2 linked regions of the Variovorax paradoxus genome follow. The main gene of each other region encodes a partner of the protein of the gene in region 2 in a complex. Links are inferred from orthologs where the notes say so. Each region holds a gene or a part of one and is shown on either strand. Other genes may lie near its edges.

What was found. Proteins that work in one complex are often made in the same cells at the same time.
Region 1: the proteins of tsaD (region 2) and tsaB are in contact, whole or in part, in a solved structure (PDB 4WQ4), measured with the Escherichia coli proteins. The link is inferred for Variovorax paradoxus from one-to-one orthologs.

Annotation. Positions count from the first base shown.
Region 1 is NZ_JAUSXL010000002.1:1,617,716-1,624,951, forward strand. Bases 1,280-4,247 are described here. They hold tsaB (tRNA (adenosine(37)-N6)-threonylcarbamoyltransferase complex dimerization subunit type 1 TsaB), read right to left. Parts: upstream 3,140-4,247; coding sequence 2,420-3,139; downstream 1,280-2,419. Other genes in these bases: QFZ47_RS11440 (uracil-DNA glycosylase), read right to left, coding at 1,280-1,884; rimI (ribosomal protein S18-alanine N-acetyltransferase), read right to left, coding at 1,881-2,423; QFZ47_RS11455 (DMT family transporter), read right to left, coding at 3,132-4,148; QFZ47_RS11460 (DeoR/GlpR family DNA-binding transcription regulator), read right to left, coding at 4,216-4,247. Also shown: QFZ47_RS11430 (helix-turn-helix domain-containing protein), read left to right, coding at 1-37; pyrF (orotidine-5'-phosphate decarboxylase), read right to left, coding at 156-977; more of QFZ47_RS11440, read right to left, coding at 1,114-1,279; more of QFZ47_RS11460, read right to left, coding at 4,248-4,980; QFZ47_RS11465 (NUDIX hydrolase), read left to right, coding at 5,060-5,650; dacB (D-alanyl-D-alanine carboxypeptidase/D-alanyl-D-alanine endopeptidase), read left to right, coding at 5,659-7,092. UniProt on the Escherichia coli protein: Required for the formation of a threonylcarbamoyl group on adenosine at position 37 (t(6)A37) in tRNAs that read codons beginning with adenine.
Region 2 is NZ_JAUSXL010000002.1:3,878,802-3,886,005, reverse strand. The notes cover bases 1,787-4,722. They hold tsaD (tRNA (adenosine(37)-N6)-threonylcarbamoyltransferase complex transferase subunit TsaD), read right to left. Parts: upstream 3,819-4,722; coding sequence 2,754-3,818; downstream 1,787-2,753. Other genes in these bases: QFZ47_RS21930 (nitrate regulatory protein), read left to right, coding at 3,895-4,722; QFZ47_RS21940 (alpha/beta hydrolase-fold protein), read left to right, coding at 2,063-2,821; QFZ47_RS21945 (Hsp20/alpha crystallin family protein), read left to right, coding at 1,787-1,871. Outside these bases: QFZ47_RS21955 (pyridoxal phosphate-dependent aminotransferase), read right to left, coding at 1-85; QFZ47_RS21950 (branched-chain amino acid ABC transporter substrate-binding protein), read right to left, coding at 97-1,377; more of QFZ47_RS21945, read left to right, coding at 1,500-1,786; more of QFZ47_RS21930, read left to right, coding at 4,723-5,175; QFZ47_RS21925 (CmpA/NrtA family ABC transporter substrate-binding protein), read left to right, coding at 5,515-6,759; ntrB (nitrate ABC transporter permease), read left to right, coding at 6,780-7,204.

The DNA.
Region 1 (7,236 bases), 2.3 Mb from region 2 along the record:
GGAGTTCGAAGCTTTCACGCGCCTGCGCAGAGCTTGAGGCCAGACAGCCGGCCACCCCAGGAACACCGAGGAACCGGCTTTGCCGGGCCTCTGGTGTTGCCCCCGGTAGGGGGTTGGAGAAGCGACACGAAGTGCGCGGAGCCTGGGGGCGAGCCTTATTTCGCGGCCTCTAGTGCGTCGCGCGTGGTGCGCGCGGCCTTTTGGGCCGCCTCGGCAAAGTCGTCGCCCGAGGAGGCGTAGATGATGGCGCGGGACGAGTTCACGATGATCGGCGCATCGGCGCGCCAGCCGGCGCGCACCGTGGCCACCGCATCGCCGCCCTGGGCACCGACGCCCGGAATCAGCAGCGGCACCGTCGGCGCGAGTTCGCGCACGCGCTCGATTTCCGCCGGGTAGGTCGCACCCACCACGAGGCCGAGCTGCCCGTTGAGGTTCCATGGGCCCTGCGCCAGCTTGGCCACATGCTCATAGAGAAAGGGCTGGCCCTCGATGTCCGCCAGGCGCTGGCCCTGCAGGTCGGAGCCGCCGGGGTTGCTGGTGCGGCACAGCAGGAAGGCGCCCTTGCCCTGGTGCCTGAGGTAGGGCGCCACCGAGTCGAAGCCCATGAAGGGCGACAGGGTCACCGCGTCGGCGCCGTAGCGTTCGAAAGCCTCGATGGCGTACTGCTCGGCCGTGGAGCCGATGTCGCCGCGCTTGGCGTCCAGGATCACGGGCACATCGGGCGCGTTGCGGCGCATGTGCTCCATCAGTTGTTCGAGCTGGGCTTCGGCGCGGTGGGCCGCGAAATAGGCGATCTGCGGCTTGAAGGCGATGACCAGGCCGGCCGTCGCGTCGACGATGCGCGCGCAGAAGTCATAGATGCGGCTGGCGTCGCCCTTGAGCTGCCCCGGGAACTTGGCTGGCTCCGGATCGAGCCCCACGCAGAGCAACGAACCGTTTTTTTGCTGTGCAGTGGCCAGCTTGTCGAGGAAAGTCATGGGTCGATTTTAAGGATGCCGCTAAAGGCTCCCCGGCCCATTCGTGAAACACCGCGGAACCGGCTTTGCCGGGCCGCTGGTGTTGCCCCCTGGAAGGGGGTTGGCGCAGCGACACGAAGTGCGCGAAGACTGGGGGTCAGCCTTGTTCTGCGGCCAGGCACAGGTCGGCCCAGGCGCGGGCCTTGTCGGCCGGGTTCCGCAGCAGGTAGGCCGGGTGGTAGGTGGCCACCACCGGCACCCCATTGGCCGAAGGCAGCGGCACCGCGCGGCCGCGCAGCTTGCCGAGCGGATCGGTGCTTTGCATCAGGCTCTGGGCGGCCAGCGGACCCATGGCGAGCACCAGGCTCGGCGCCAGCGCGGCGGCATGTTCCCCGAAAGCCTCGTCCATGGGACGCGGACTGCCGGGCTGGCCGGCGCCCACGCCGCGGTGCGTGCGCATCAGGTGCACCGGCGTCCTGCCGTCGTGCAGCCCGAGGGCGCGCAGCATGTTGTCGAGCAGCTTGCCGGCATCGCCCGCAAAGGGCTCGCCGTGGCGGCCGTCGGCTTCGGGCGGCATGTCGGCCACCACGAGCCAGCCGCCTTGCGCCGCTTCGGCTGCGGCCTCGGCGTAGAGGCGGCGAGGCGCGTCGACCAGCACGGCAGCGCCCTGCGCGAGCAGCGCGGGCGCGGGGCGTGCCGCCGGGGCCGGTGCTGCAACGGGCCTGGCGGCCGGGGCAGGCACAGCGACCGGCGCTTCGTCCACGGATTGCTCGCGAGCCGATGGCGGCGGCGCGGCGACCGCAGCCATTTCCGCGGCCACGGGTGCGGCTTCGGCAACTTCGGGCATCGGCCACCAGACCTTCACGCCCATCTCGTCGAGCATCGCGCGCCGGCGGGCGTCGAGCTTCAGTGTCTGTACCGCGTTCATCGCAAGGCTCCCCAGGCAGAGCCTGATTCATTCAATCGCAGGCTCATGACGACCGCGTCTTCACGCTTGCCTTCATGGGCCGGGTAGTAGCCCTTGCGCACGCCGACGCTGCGGAAGCCCTGGCGCATGTAGATGTCGAGCGCACGCCGGTTGCTCTGGCGCACCTCGAGCCAGAGCCACTGCGCACCCTGCGCGCGCGACCAGCCGGTCAGCGCCTCGAGCATCAGCGGCGCCCATCCCTGGCGCTGGAAAACCGGCGCCACGGTGATGTTGAGCAGGTGCACCTCCTCCACGCCCTTCATGGCGACGAAGTAGCCGATCAGCGTTTCGCCGAGGCTGGTGAGCGGCGTCGCCAGGTCCGGCCTGGCAACCGGGGCCAGCAGGCATTGGCAGTGGTAGCCGACCGCCATCGAATCGATGAAGTTGGCCCGCGTCCACGGATGGCTGTAGGCCGTCTGCTCGACCGCGCAGACAGCGTCGAGCCGCTCGACGGTGAGCGGTTCGAGGCGGGCTTCGACGGGCTGAAGGACGGCGCTCATGGGTTGCTGGCAACAGGCGGAACCGCCAGGGCGGCGGCCTTGATGGCGGCGCGCTCGTCGGTGGTTTGCGCCACTTTATCGCGAACATAGAGCGGCCAGGCATGCGCCGCATCCACCGTGCGCCCCGCGGCCAGCAGCGCGGGCGCCAGCCGGAGCATGGCGGTGGCCGTCGGCAGCACTTCGTGGCGCGCCGTGGCCGATGCCAGGCGCGGGCCGTAAGCGGCAAAGGCATTGCCGGCCAGCGACCAGCCGGCGGGCACTTCCAGCGCTTCGGGCGCGAGCAGCAGCGGCTCGTCGCCGGTGCCGCCCAGCGCGCCGCCGGCATCGAAGTCGTAGCGCGCGGCATAGAGCTGGTCCATGCGCGCGTCGAGCACCGCCACCACCTGGCGTGCGCCGAAGGCGTGGCGCGCCTCCTCGGCCACGGCCAGCAGCGTGTCGACCGGCAGCAGCGGCACGCCGGCGCCGAAAGCCAGGCCCTGCGCCACCGAGCAGGCGGTGCGCAGGCCCGTGAAGGAACCCGGCCCGCGGCCGAAGGCGATGGCGTCGAGCGCGGCCAGTGCGAGCCCGGCCTCGGCCAGCAGTTGCAGGATGAGCGGGATCAGCGTGCTCGACGCCTGCGCGCCGCCGGCCCCGCTGTGCGTGAACAGGCGCTCGCCGTGGCGCACCGCCACCGACAGGTGCTCGGTGCTGGTGTCGAAAGCCAGGAGCTTAGCCATCGCGGCGCCCCGTGGCGGTGGCCGGCATCGCGGGCCGCGCAGCCGCGCGCCCACCGGCCGATGTTTTCTGTACGCCGAACAGGATGCCGGCAGTCACCAGCAGCAGGCCGGCCGACAGGCTCCAGTGCAGCGGCTCGCCGAGCCAGATCACCGCGCCGAAGGCCGAGAGGCCGGGCACGAGCGCCGTGATCATGGTGCTGCGCACCGGCCCGAAGTACTGGATCATCTTTGTGAAGGTAATACCCGAGACGACGACCGAGCCGACGCCCTGGAACAGCATCTGGAACGCCACCTCGCCCCACGGCGCGGAGCCGATGCGGCTCACGACCGCGCCGCCCGCCACCAGCAGGCTGTAGACCGGCACGTAGGCCAGCAGCGCGAACACGGTGATGGCGATGGTCGCGCGCACGGCGTCGAGCCCGTGGCGGCGCGCCACCACGCTGTAGCAGGCCCAGCAGAAGGCCGCGGCCATGAAGAGCAGGTCGCCCTTCCAGACCTCGCCGCCCTCGAAGGCATGCAGCAGGCTGCGCCCGCCGACCACCAGATCGCCGGCCACGATCAGCACGAGGCCGAAGGCGCGGCCCGGCGTGATGCGGTCGCGCAGCACCAGGGCGGCCAGCAGCGTGGTCCACAGCGGCAGACTGCCGGGCATCAGCACCGCGGCGTGGCCCGCGGGCGCGAAGAAGAAGCCGCTGTAGGCCAGCAGGGCATAGGCCACGCCGCCGAAGATCCCGGCGCTGGCCGTGACCCGCAGCGACAGCGGCGACAGGCCGAACAGCGACGACGCGGTGCCGTCCTTCTGCCGCCGGCCCTTCATGACCATCCAGACGCCCCAGGGCACCAGCACCAGGCTGGCACCGCCAATGCGCGCCAGCGCCAGGTCGAACGGGGTGAGCGAGCGCGCGGCCGAGGCCCGGGCGATCACGATGAAGGCGGTCCAGACCAGCACGGTAACCACGGCCGCACCGATGCCGAGCGTGCGGGGCGAGAAACGGGGCATGGCGGGCATTCCTCGATTATCCAGGGCAGGCCGCGGCCGCGCCGGCCTGGGGCGAATCGCCGGGCGCATGCGGGCGTCAGCCGCCGTCGCTGCGCAGGATGGCAAGCCCGGCCTTGCGCAGCGGCGCCAATGCGGCGGCGGGCGCTTCCGGCGACACCAAGAGGCTGGTGGCGGCCGAGACGGGGTGGATGACCCAGGCCGAAGCCGCGCCGATCTTTTCCGACGAGGCCAGCACCACCGTCTCGGCCGCGGCCGCCATGAGCGCACGCTTGATCGCGGCCTCCTCGACGTCGCCGGTGGTCAGCCCGGCCTCGGCATGCACGCCGGTCACGCCCAGGAAGCAGGTGTCGGCGTGGACGCGCGAAATGGCGTCCACGGCCGCGGCGCCCACCGCCACCATCGAATGCCTGAAGAGGCGCCCGCCGATCAGCACCACCTCGATGCCGGCATGGCCCGCCAGCTCGACCGCTACCGGCGGGCTGTGCGTCACCACGGTGGCGCGCAGGCTGGCCGGCAGGTGCCGCGCCATCTGCACGGCCGTGGTGCCGCCGTCGATGAACACCACCTGCCCGGCCCGCACCAGCCGCGCCGCGGCGCGGCCGATGGCCACTTTTTCCGCGGTCGCGAGCTGCAGGCGGCCCGCGAAGTCGGCTTCGGCCGGGGCGACCGGCAGCGCGCCGCCGTGCACGCGCTGCAGCAGCCCCTCGGCGGCCAGTTCGCGCAGGTCGCGCCGGATGGTGTCTTCCGACAACGCCAGCTCCTCGCTGAGCGACTTGGCAACGACGTTGCCGTCGCGCTGCAGGACCGAGAGGATGTGTTGCTTGCGCTGGCGGGTGAGCATCGGGCGATGGTAGCGGGCAGGACTGCCGATTGCACGAATTTTCTTGTTTCTGCACGAATTTGCGCCTAAGCTGCGCGCCATGACGACCCTCCACGACCGCGTCCGGGTGCACGAAGTCACCCTGCTTTCCGACAACTGGTACACGCTCAAGACCACCGCCTTCGACTGGCGGCGCAACGACGGCCAGTGGCAGCGCATGCACCGCGAGACCTACGACCGCGGCAACGGCGCCACGCTGCTCCCATACAACCTCGCGCAGCGTACGGTGCTGCTGACGCGGCAGTTCCGCTATCCGGCCCTCGTCAACGGCCATGACGACCTGCTGATCGAGGCGGCGGCCGGCTTGCTGGACAACGCAGCGCCTGAGGATCGCATCCGCGCCGAGGTGGAAGAAGAACTCGGCTATCGCCTGGGCGCGGTGCAGAAGGTGCTCGAAGCCTTCATGAGCCCGGGCTCGGTGACCGAGAAGCTGCACTTCTTCATCGCCGAATACGAGCCTTCGATGCGCATCGGCGACGGCGGCGGCTTGGCCGAGGAGGGCGAGGACATCGAGGTGCTCGAACTCGGCATCGACGAGGCGCTGGCCATGGTGGCGGACGGGCGCATCGCCGACGCCAAGACGGTGATGCTGCTGTATCACGCGCAACTGCATGTTTTTCCGCCGAGATAATCGGCACGATGCGTCTTCTTCGTCGTCTCTCCTTCCTGCGCACCGCCTGCGCGCTCTCCTTCACCGCCCTGGCCGTTCCGGGCGCCCTTGCACAGCAGGCCTTTCCAGGCGAAGTGGAGGCCGCCCTCGCGCGCGCCAAGGTGCCGCGCGACGCGGTGACGATGCTGGTGGCCGATGCCGACGGCCTGCGCCCGCCGCGCCTGGCCTGGCGCACGCAGGTGCCGGTGAACCCGGCGTCGATCATGAAGCTGGTCACCACCTACGCCGCGCTCGACCTGCTCGGTCCGGCCTTCAGCTGGAGCACACCGGTCTATGCCGACGGCACGGTGAGCAACGGCGTGCTCAACGGCAACCTCTACATCAAGGGCCAAGGCGATCCCAAGCTGGTGCTGGAGCGCGCCTGGCTGCTGCTGCGGCGCGTGCAGGGCCTGGGCATCACCACCGTGAGCGGCGACATCGTGCTCGACCGCAGCGCCTTCGACAACACGATCGAGAACGACCCGGCCGCCTTCGACGGCGAACCGCTGCGGCCCTACAACGCCTCACCCGACGCGCTGCTGGTCAACTTCAAGTCGGTCAACATGATCTTCACGCCCGAGCGCGGCGGCCAGCAGGCGCGCGTGAGCTACGAGCCGCCGCTCGCCAGCGTGTCGATGCAGCCCACGGTGGCGCTCGCGCCCGGCGAATGCGGCGACTGGCGCGCGGCGCTCAAGCCCGACTTCAGCGACCCGAACCGCATCCGCTTCCTGGGCGCCCTGCCGGCCGCCTGCGGCGAGAAGAGCTGGGCCGTGGCCTATGCCGATCCGCGCACCTACGGCCTGCGCGCCATCGGCGGCATGTGGGCCGAGATGGGCGGCCGCGTCGGCGGCCAGATGCGCGACGGCCGGGTGCCGGCGGGGCTCAAGCCGGTGTTCGAGTTCGGCTCGCCGCCGCTTTCGGAAGTGGTGCGCGACATCAACAAGTACAGCAACAACGTGATGGCGCAGCAGGTTTTCCTCACGCTCGGGCTCGCGCAGAAGAACCGCGGCAGCTTCGAGGCCTCGCGCAGCGCGCTGGGCCAGTGGTGGCGCGAGCGCATCGGCACCGGCGAGGCGCCGCCGGTCTTCGACAACGGCTCGGGCCTCTCGCGCGACGAACGCATCAGCGCCGCAGCGCTCGGCAAGATGCTGCAGGTGGCCTGGCGCTCGCCGCTGATGCCGGAGCTGGTGTCGTCGCTGCCCGCCATGGGGGTGGACGGCACGCTCAGGAAGCGTGCGCTGCGCTCGGGCGGCGCGGCCCACCTGAAGACCGGGTCGCTGCGCGATGCGGCCGGCGTGGCCGGCTATGTGCACGGCGCGAGCGGCCGGCGCTACGTGGTGGTGGCCATTGCCAACGGCGAGAACGCAGGCGCCGCGCGCGCCGCGTTCGACGCGCTGGTGGACTGGGCTTCGCAGGACAACTAGCAACGGCGACCAGCCATCGAAAGCTGCGGGCGGCCGGCCTCCTGGCCTCATGTCGATCCGCGACATGTCGGCGTCGCATCGAGCGAACCCGCGGCGCGGGGCACAACTACAGTCGAACCGGCATCTTTAACCGCCTTAACCGCC
Region 2 (7,204 bases):
ACGCAAGCACGTCGTCGCGGCCGAGCCCGGCATTGGCAACCTCGCGGATCTTGGAGGCTTCGAGGTTGTGGATGGCTTCACGCATATGTGGGTTTCCTAGATTCTTTTCATCTTGCAGGTGGTCGGCAGTTCGGCGCGTTCGGCCGCGATGGTCTTGATCACGCGAAAGCCGTAGCCCGATCCTTCGACATCGAACTGCACGCCCGGCCTGCCCTGCTTGTCCATCACGCCGACCACCAGCTGCTGCTGGAACTGATGGTCCGCCGCGCGCATGCGGCCGCGCTGTCCGTAGAGGCTCACGTCGGCCTGCTCGAGCGCGCGCGCCACGGCCACCGCGTCGACGTTTCCTGCGCGTGCTATCGATTGCGCGAGCGACTCCACGAGCAGCTGCATGCGCATGTGCACATAGTCGTCGGCGGGTTTGGGAAAGCGCGTGCGGAAGGCGCGGTAGAAGGCCTCGGACTGCGCGGTCTGCACGTTGGGCAGCCAGTCGGCCACCGCGATCACGCGGCCGATGCCGGCGTCGCCGATGGCCGCGGGCGCGCCCAGCGCGTTGCCGTAGAAGGTATAGAAGCTGCCATTGAAGCCGGCCTCGCGCGCAGCCTTCACGAGCAGCGTGAGGTCGTTGCCCCAGTTGCCGGTGAACACCGCTTGCGCACCGCTCGCGATGATCTTGCTGGCATAGGGCGCGAAGTCCTTCACCTTGCCCATCGGATGGAGCTCCTCCGCGACGATCTCCACGTCAGGCCGCTGCACGCCGAGCTGGCGCTTCGATTCGCGCAGCACCGCCTGCCCGAAGCTGTAGTCCTGCCCGATGAGGTAGGCGCGCTTGATGGCCGCATCGTCCTTCACCACTTCCATGAGCGCGGCCACGCGCATGTCGGCATGCGCGTCGAAGCGGAAGTGCCAGAAGCTGCAGCGCTCGTTGGTCAGCGCCGGATCGACCGCCGCGTAGTTGAGGAAGATCACGCGCCGCGCGGGATCGCGCTCGTTGTTCTTCTCGATGGCATCGACCAGTGCCGCGGCGGTGGCCGACGAATTGCCCTGCAGCACGATGCGCGCGCCGTCGTCCATGGCCGCGCGCAGCGCCGACAGCGCTTCTTCGTTCTGACCCTTGCTGTCGTAGCGGTCGAGCTGCAGCGGCCGCGCTCCGCCCGGCAGCTTGACGCCGCCGCGCGCATTCACGCGTTCCACGGCCCACAGCAGATTGCGAAACACCGCCTCGCCGGTATTGGCGAACGGCCCGCTCATGCTTTCGATCAGCGCGAGACGGATGGGCACGGGCGGTGTCTGCGCCGGCGCTGCGAAGGGGGCCGCGCATAGCGCCAGCGCCGCAAATTTCAAGGCCTTGCGACGCCAAATAAAGGGGGGGGTCATTGTCTTGAAACGGATGCCGCTGTGCCTAGATGAGGTGTCAAGCGGCACTCAGGATTGAATGGCCGCGCAGTGTAAGGGACACACATTCCTTGTCCCCATTGTGTTCATTCAGGAGTTCTCACATGTTTTTCGCACCGACCCTTCGCACCGCCCGCTTTGCACCCCGTTCGTACGACCGCGCCTTCGAGCGCTTCGTCAACGACGCCTTCGCCGGAACGCGCCCCTCGCCGCTCGTCGAGCAGGACGACAAGAGCTGGACGCTTTCCATCGACGTGCCGGGCCTCTCGCGCGAAGACCTGGCCATCGGCATCGAGGGCGCCGTGGTGCGCATCGACAGCAAGGCGGAAGCCAGGCGCCAGTTCAAGGCGGCCTACGAACTGCCGCTGGACATCGACGTGGCTTCGAGCGAGGCCAGGCTCGAGAACGGCGTGCTGACGCTGAAGCTGGGCAAGCAGGTGCCGGTCAGCCAGGTTGCGCAGCTGCCGATCAACTGAGCCTGCAAAGCCCACAAGAGGAAAGTGTCGTTATGTATTGTTTTTGACTTTGAAGACGCTCCCTAATCACAATACGACAGCGAATAACGTCACATCATGTGACGTATTCACATTTTCCTTTCTTCGTGGGCGTTTCGACAGACGCACCGAATCCATGACGGTGCGGATTCGGGTGCCCCTCAAGGCACGCCATGATCACGCACCTCAAGTCAGCCAAAGACAATGAACGGTCCGATACGCTCTTGGTCTTCCTGCCGGGCGCCTACCTGAAACCCGACGAGTTCGAGCGCGAAGGCTTCATCAGCGCCGTGCGCGAACGCCACCTGGCGGCCGACTCGCTGCTGGTGGATGCCGACGTTTCCTACTATTACGACCAGACGCTCAGCGAGCGCCTGCATGCCGACGTCATCGAGCCGCAGCGCGCCAAGGGCTACAAGTCGATTTGGCTGGTCGGGATTTCCATTGGCGGCTTCGGCGCGCTGGTCCATGAACTGTCGCGGCCGGGCTCGGTCGACGGCATCGTCGCGCTGGCGCCCTATCTGGGGCGGCGCGTCCTGGGTGCCGAGATCCTGAAAGCCGGCGGCCTGCGAACCTGGCAGGCGCCGGCCGGCCCCCTGCCCGACGAGGAAGTCGACCGCAAGCTGTGGCCCTGGTTCCAGCAGTACCTGGAGCCGCACAAGTCCCAGAGCCTGCCCCAGCTCTATCTCGGGTTCGGCCTCAGCGACCGCTTTGCCAGCAATCACAAGCTGCTGGCGGACGCCCTGCCCGAAGGCCGCGTCTTCACGACCGAGGGCGGCCACGACTGGCCGCAGTGGCGCCAGCTCTGGCGCAACGTGCTCGACGTGCTGCCGCTGCCGTCGCTCGGCCGGCCACGCCCGGCGGCTACGCGGGCACCGGCCGCAGCGCCTCGGACGGCACCATCAGCGAAGCCATGGGCCATCGCGGCTTGACGTCGAAGGCATAGCGCTCGCTGGCCTGCGCCAGGCCCGACTGCAGCCGCATGGCGGCCGCCATGGCAATCATGGCGCCGTTGTCGGTGCACAGGTGCAGTTCCGGATAGTGCACCCGCACGCCGCGCCGGGCGCAGGCGGCGTTCAACTGCTCTCGCAGGCTTCGGTTCGCACCCACCCCGCCGGCCACCACCAGCCGCTGGAGGCCCGTCTGCTCGAGCGCGGCCAGCGACTTCTTCAGCAGCACCTCGACGATCGCCGCCTGCGTGGACGCGGCCAGGTCGGCCTTGTTCGCCTCGAGTCCGGCGCCGAGCTTCTTGGCCTGCGTGAGCACCGCGGTCTTCAGGCCGGCGAACGAAAAATCCAGGTCGCCGCTGTGCAGCAGCGGCCGCGGCAGCTTGAACGCCGCGGCATCGCCCGCTTCCGCCAGCTTGGCCAGCCAGGGGCCGCCCGGATAGGGCAGGCCCATGAGCTTGGCGCTCTTGTCGAAGGCTTCGCCGGCCGCATCGTCGATGGTTTCGCCCAGGAGTTGGTAGTGACCGACGCCATCGACCCGCATCAGCTGCGTATGGCCGCCTGACACCAGCAGCGCCACGAACGGAAACTCCGGCGAATCTGCGCTCAGGAAAGGCGACAGCAGGTGCCCTTCGAGGTGATGCACCCCGAGCACCGGCTTGCCCAGCGCGGCGCCCAGTGCGCAGGCCACGCCGGCGCCCACGAGCAAGGCACCCGCCAGGCCCGGGCCGCGCGTGTAGGCGACCACATCGATCTCGGCCAGCGAACGCCCCGCCTCGGCCATCACGGCTTCGGTCAGCGGCAGCACGCGGCGGATGTGGTCGCGGCTGGCCAGCTCGGGCACCACGCCGCCATAGGCCTGATGCATGGCGATCTGGCTGTGCAGCGCGTGCGAACGCAGCAGCGGCAGCGCGTTGCCATGCGTTTCCACCAGCGCCACGCCGGTTTCGTCGCAGGATGATTCGATTCCCAGGAGAAGCATGCCCGGGAGTGTAGGCGGCGAAGAATGCCCGTGCGGCACGGATGTTGCAGCAAGCGCTTTGCTTCCCCTCCCCACCATGAAATCCGGACTGAATTTCCTGATCGCCGCCAGAAGGTGCGAAATCGACGAGCTCGACCAGCTCGCGCGCACCAGCGAACTGGTCGGCCTGATCGCGCGGCTCGTCCACGCGCTGCAGCGGGAGCGCGGCATGTCCAATGTGTTTCTCGCCTCGCGCGGCGGCCGCTTCGCCGAGCAGCGCGACCCGCAGATCGCAGAGTGCCTGGCGCTCGAGCAGGAGGTGCGCGCCGGGTTCGACCAGCTCGAGACCGAAGCGCGCCCCGGCGCCACCGCAGGCAACAGCGCCCGCCTCTTCAGCCGCATTGCCTGGGTGCTTCCCGGGCTGGACGGCCTGCCTGCCCTGCGCCGCCGCATCGGCGCGCTCGAGCTGACGCCCGCTCAGGCCACTGCCGCCTTCGTAAAACTCGTTGCCGGCCTGCTGGCGGTGGTGTTCGAGGCGGCCGATGGCGCCACCGACCCCGAAATCTCCCGTCTTCTGGTGGCGATGTTCAACTTCATGCAGGGCAAGGAATTTGCCGGACAGGAACGCGCCTTCGGCGCCGCCTCGCTGGCGCTGGGACGCAGCGACGAAGCGCAGCGCCAGCAATGGCTGCATCTCATCGAACTGCAGGAGCGCTGCTTCCAGGTCTTTACCGATTTTTCAAGCAGCGGCGTGCTGGTGCTGTGGCATCAAGGCCAGTCCGACGCCGTCATGGCCGAGATCGAGCGCCAGCGCCGCATGAGCGTGACCTCGGCCCAGGCGGCCGTGTCCTCCGTTCCCGATCCGCGGCTGAGCCAGGCCTGGTTCGACTGGTGCACGCGCCGCATCGATGCCATGAAAACCGTCGAAGACCGGCTGGCCGCCGACCTGCGCGAGCTCTGCGCCCGCAAGACTGCACAGGCGCGCAGCGAGCTGCTGCGATACCAGCAGGTGCTCGGCACCCTTCTGCCGCAGCCCGAGGGCGCGGCGTTCTTCGACGACGCCGGCACCCAGGCCACGGAGCCCGCCCAGTACGGCCGCCACCTCGAACGCTCGGTGCTCGACATGGTCCAGGAGCAGTCGCGCCGGCTGCAGGCCATGGGCGACGAACTTGAAACCGTGCGCGCCTCCCTCAACGAGCGCAAGCTGGTCGAACGCGCCAAGGGCCTCTTGATGGCGCACCGCCGCATGAGCGAGAACGAGGCGCACAAGATGCTGCTGCAGACGGCCATGAACCAGAAGCGCCGCCTGGTCGACGTGGCCGAATCGATGCTCGCCATGGCCGACTACCTGCCGCTCGATGCTGCACCCCGGCGCTGAAGGCCGCGCGAAACAAGTTCGGATTGGTGCAGTGCACAACAACCGTGCGTGAATCCGGATTTCCGCCTCGCGGCTCTTTCGCATACGCAGACAACTGCTCTCATGCTGCCGATTTGATAGCAATCGATAGCCAGAAAAGCTGGCACACAGTTTGCTGAAGTAGTACATGGACCTATGGGTCCCAGGCAGGCGGCACCCAACGGCGGGTGTTGTCCACCGAAACCGGACAAAGGCGTCCCCATCCCGCAAGGGCTCGTTTTCGAGCAGCCCCTGCGCGGTGCGGACGCCTTTTTTGTTTTGCTTTTGTTCGTTCTTCCTTCACTCACCGGAGCCCGCCACATGACCGACCCGCTGAAAACCCGCCTCAGCCGCCGCCGCGTACTGCAAGCCGCCGCCATTGGCGCCGTGGCCATCGATCCCGCGCTGCGCGCCGCCGTCTGGGCCCAGGGCTCGGACAAGCCCGAGAAGGAGGAAGTGAAGATCGGCTTCATCCCGCTGACCGACTGCGCCAGCGTGGTGATGGCCTCGGTGCTGGGCATCGACAAGAAGTACGGCGTGAAGATCGTGCCCAGCAAGGAAGCCAGTTGGGCCGGCGTGCGCGACAAGCTCGTGAACGGCGAACTCGACATGGCGCACGTGCTCTACGGCCTGGTCTACGGCGTGCACCTGGGCGTGAGCGGCGCAAAGAAAGACATGGCCGTGCTCATGACGCTCAACAACAACGGCCAGGCGATCACGCTCTCGAAGAAACTGGCCGACAAGGGCGCGGTCGATGCCGCATCGCTCGCCAAGCTCATTGCCAGCGAGAAGCGCGAATACACCTTCGCCCACACCTTCCCCACCGGCACGCACGCCATGTGGTTGTACTACTGGCTCGCCTCGGCCGGCATCGATCCGTTCAAGGACGTCAAGAACATCACCGTGCCGCCGCCGCAGATGGTCGCCAACATGCGCGTGGGCAACATGGACGGCTACTGCGTGGGTGAGCCCTGGGGCCAGCGCGCCATCATGGACGGCATCGGCGTGACCGGCATCACCACCCAGGACATCTGGAAGGACCACCCCGAGAAGGTGCTGGGCACCACGGCCGACTTCGTCAAGAAGTACCCCAACACCGCGCGCGCCGTAACCGCGGCCATCATCGAGGCCGGCAAGTGGATCGACACCGGCCTGCAGAACAAGAACAAGATGGCCGAGACCATCGCCGACAAGAGCTACGTCAACACCAGCGTGGACGCGATCAACCAGCGCATCCTCGGCCGCTACACCAACGGCCTGGGCAAGAGCTGGGACGACCCCAACCACATGAAGTTCTACAACGGCGGCGCCGTGACCTTCCCCTACCTGTCGGACGGCATGTGGTTCCTCACGCAGCACAAGCGCTGGGGCCTGCTGAAGGAGCACCCCGACTACCTGAAGGTGGCCACCGAGATCAACCGCATCGACATCTACAAGCAGGCCGCCGCCGCCACGCAGACGCCCGTGCCCAAGGATCTGCTGCGCACCAGCAAGCTGTTCGACGGCACGGTGTGGGACGGCAAGGACCCGAAGAAGTACGCCGATTCGTTCAAGTTGCATGTCTGATACCTGAGGAGAAACACACCATGGTCAGCGCTGTATTTCATTCGCCGATGGACGCATCTCTCCCTCTCCCGCGTGCGGGAGAGGGTCGGGGTGAGGGTGTGCCCCGCGCCGAGGCCACCCCTCACCCCAACCCTCTCCCCAGAGTGGAGAGGGAGAAAAAGCCGCGTTTGCCCATCGACCTGCGCGCCTTCTGGATGCGCGTGTTGCCGCCGCTCGTGGGCTTCGGCCTGCTGGTGCTGGTCTGGGAACTGGTCGCGATGAAGAGCACCACCGGCTTTCCGTCGCCGCTGGCCACCTGGCAGCAGGCGCTCACGGTGTTCAGCGATCCGTTCTACAGCAAGGGGCCCAACGACCAGGGCGTGGGCTGGAACGTGCTCTCGTCGCTGCAGCGCGTGGCGCTGGGCTTCGGCCTTGCGGCGGCAGTCGGCATTCCGGCGGGCTTTGC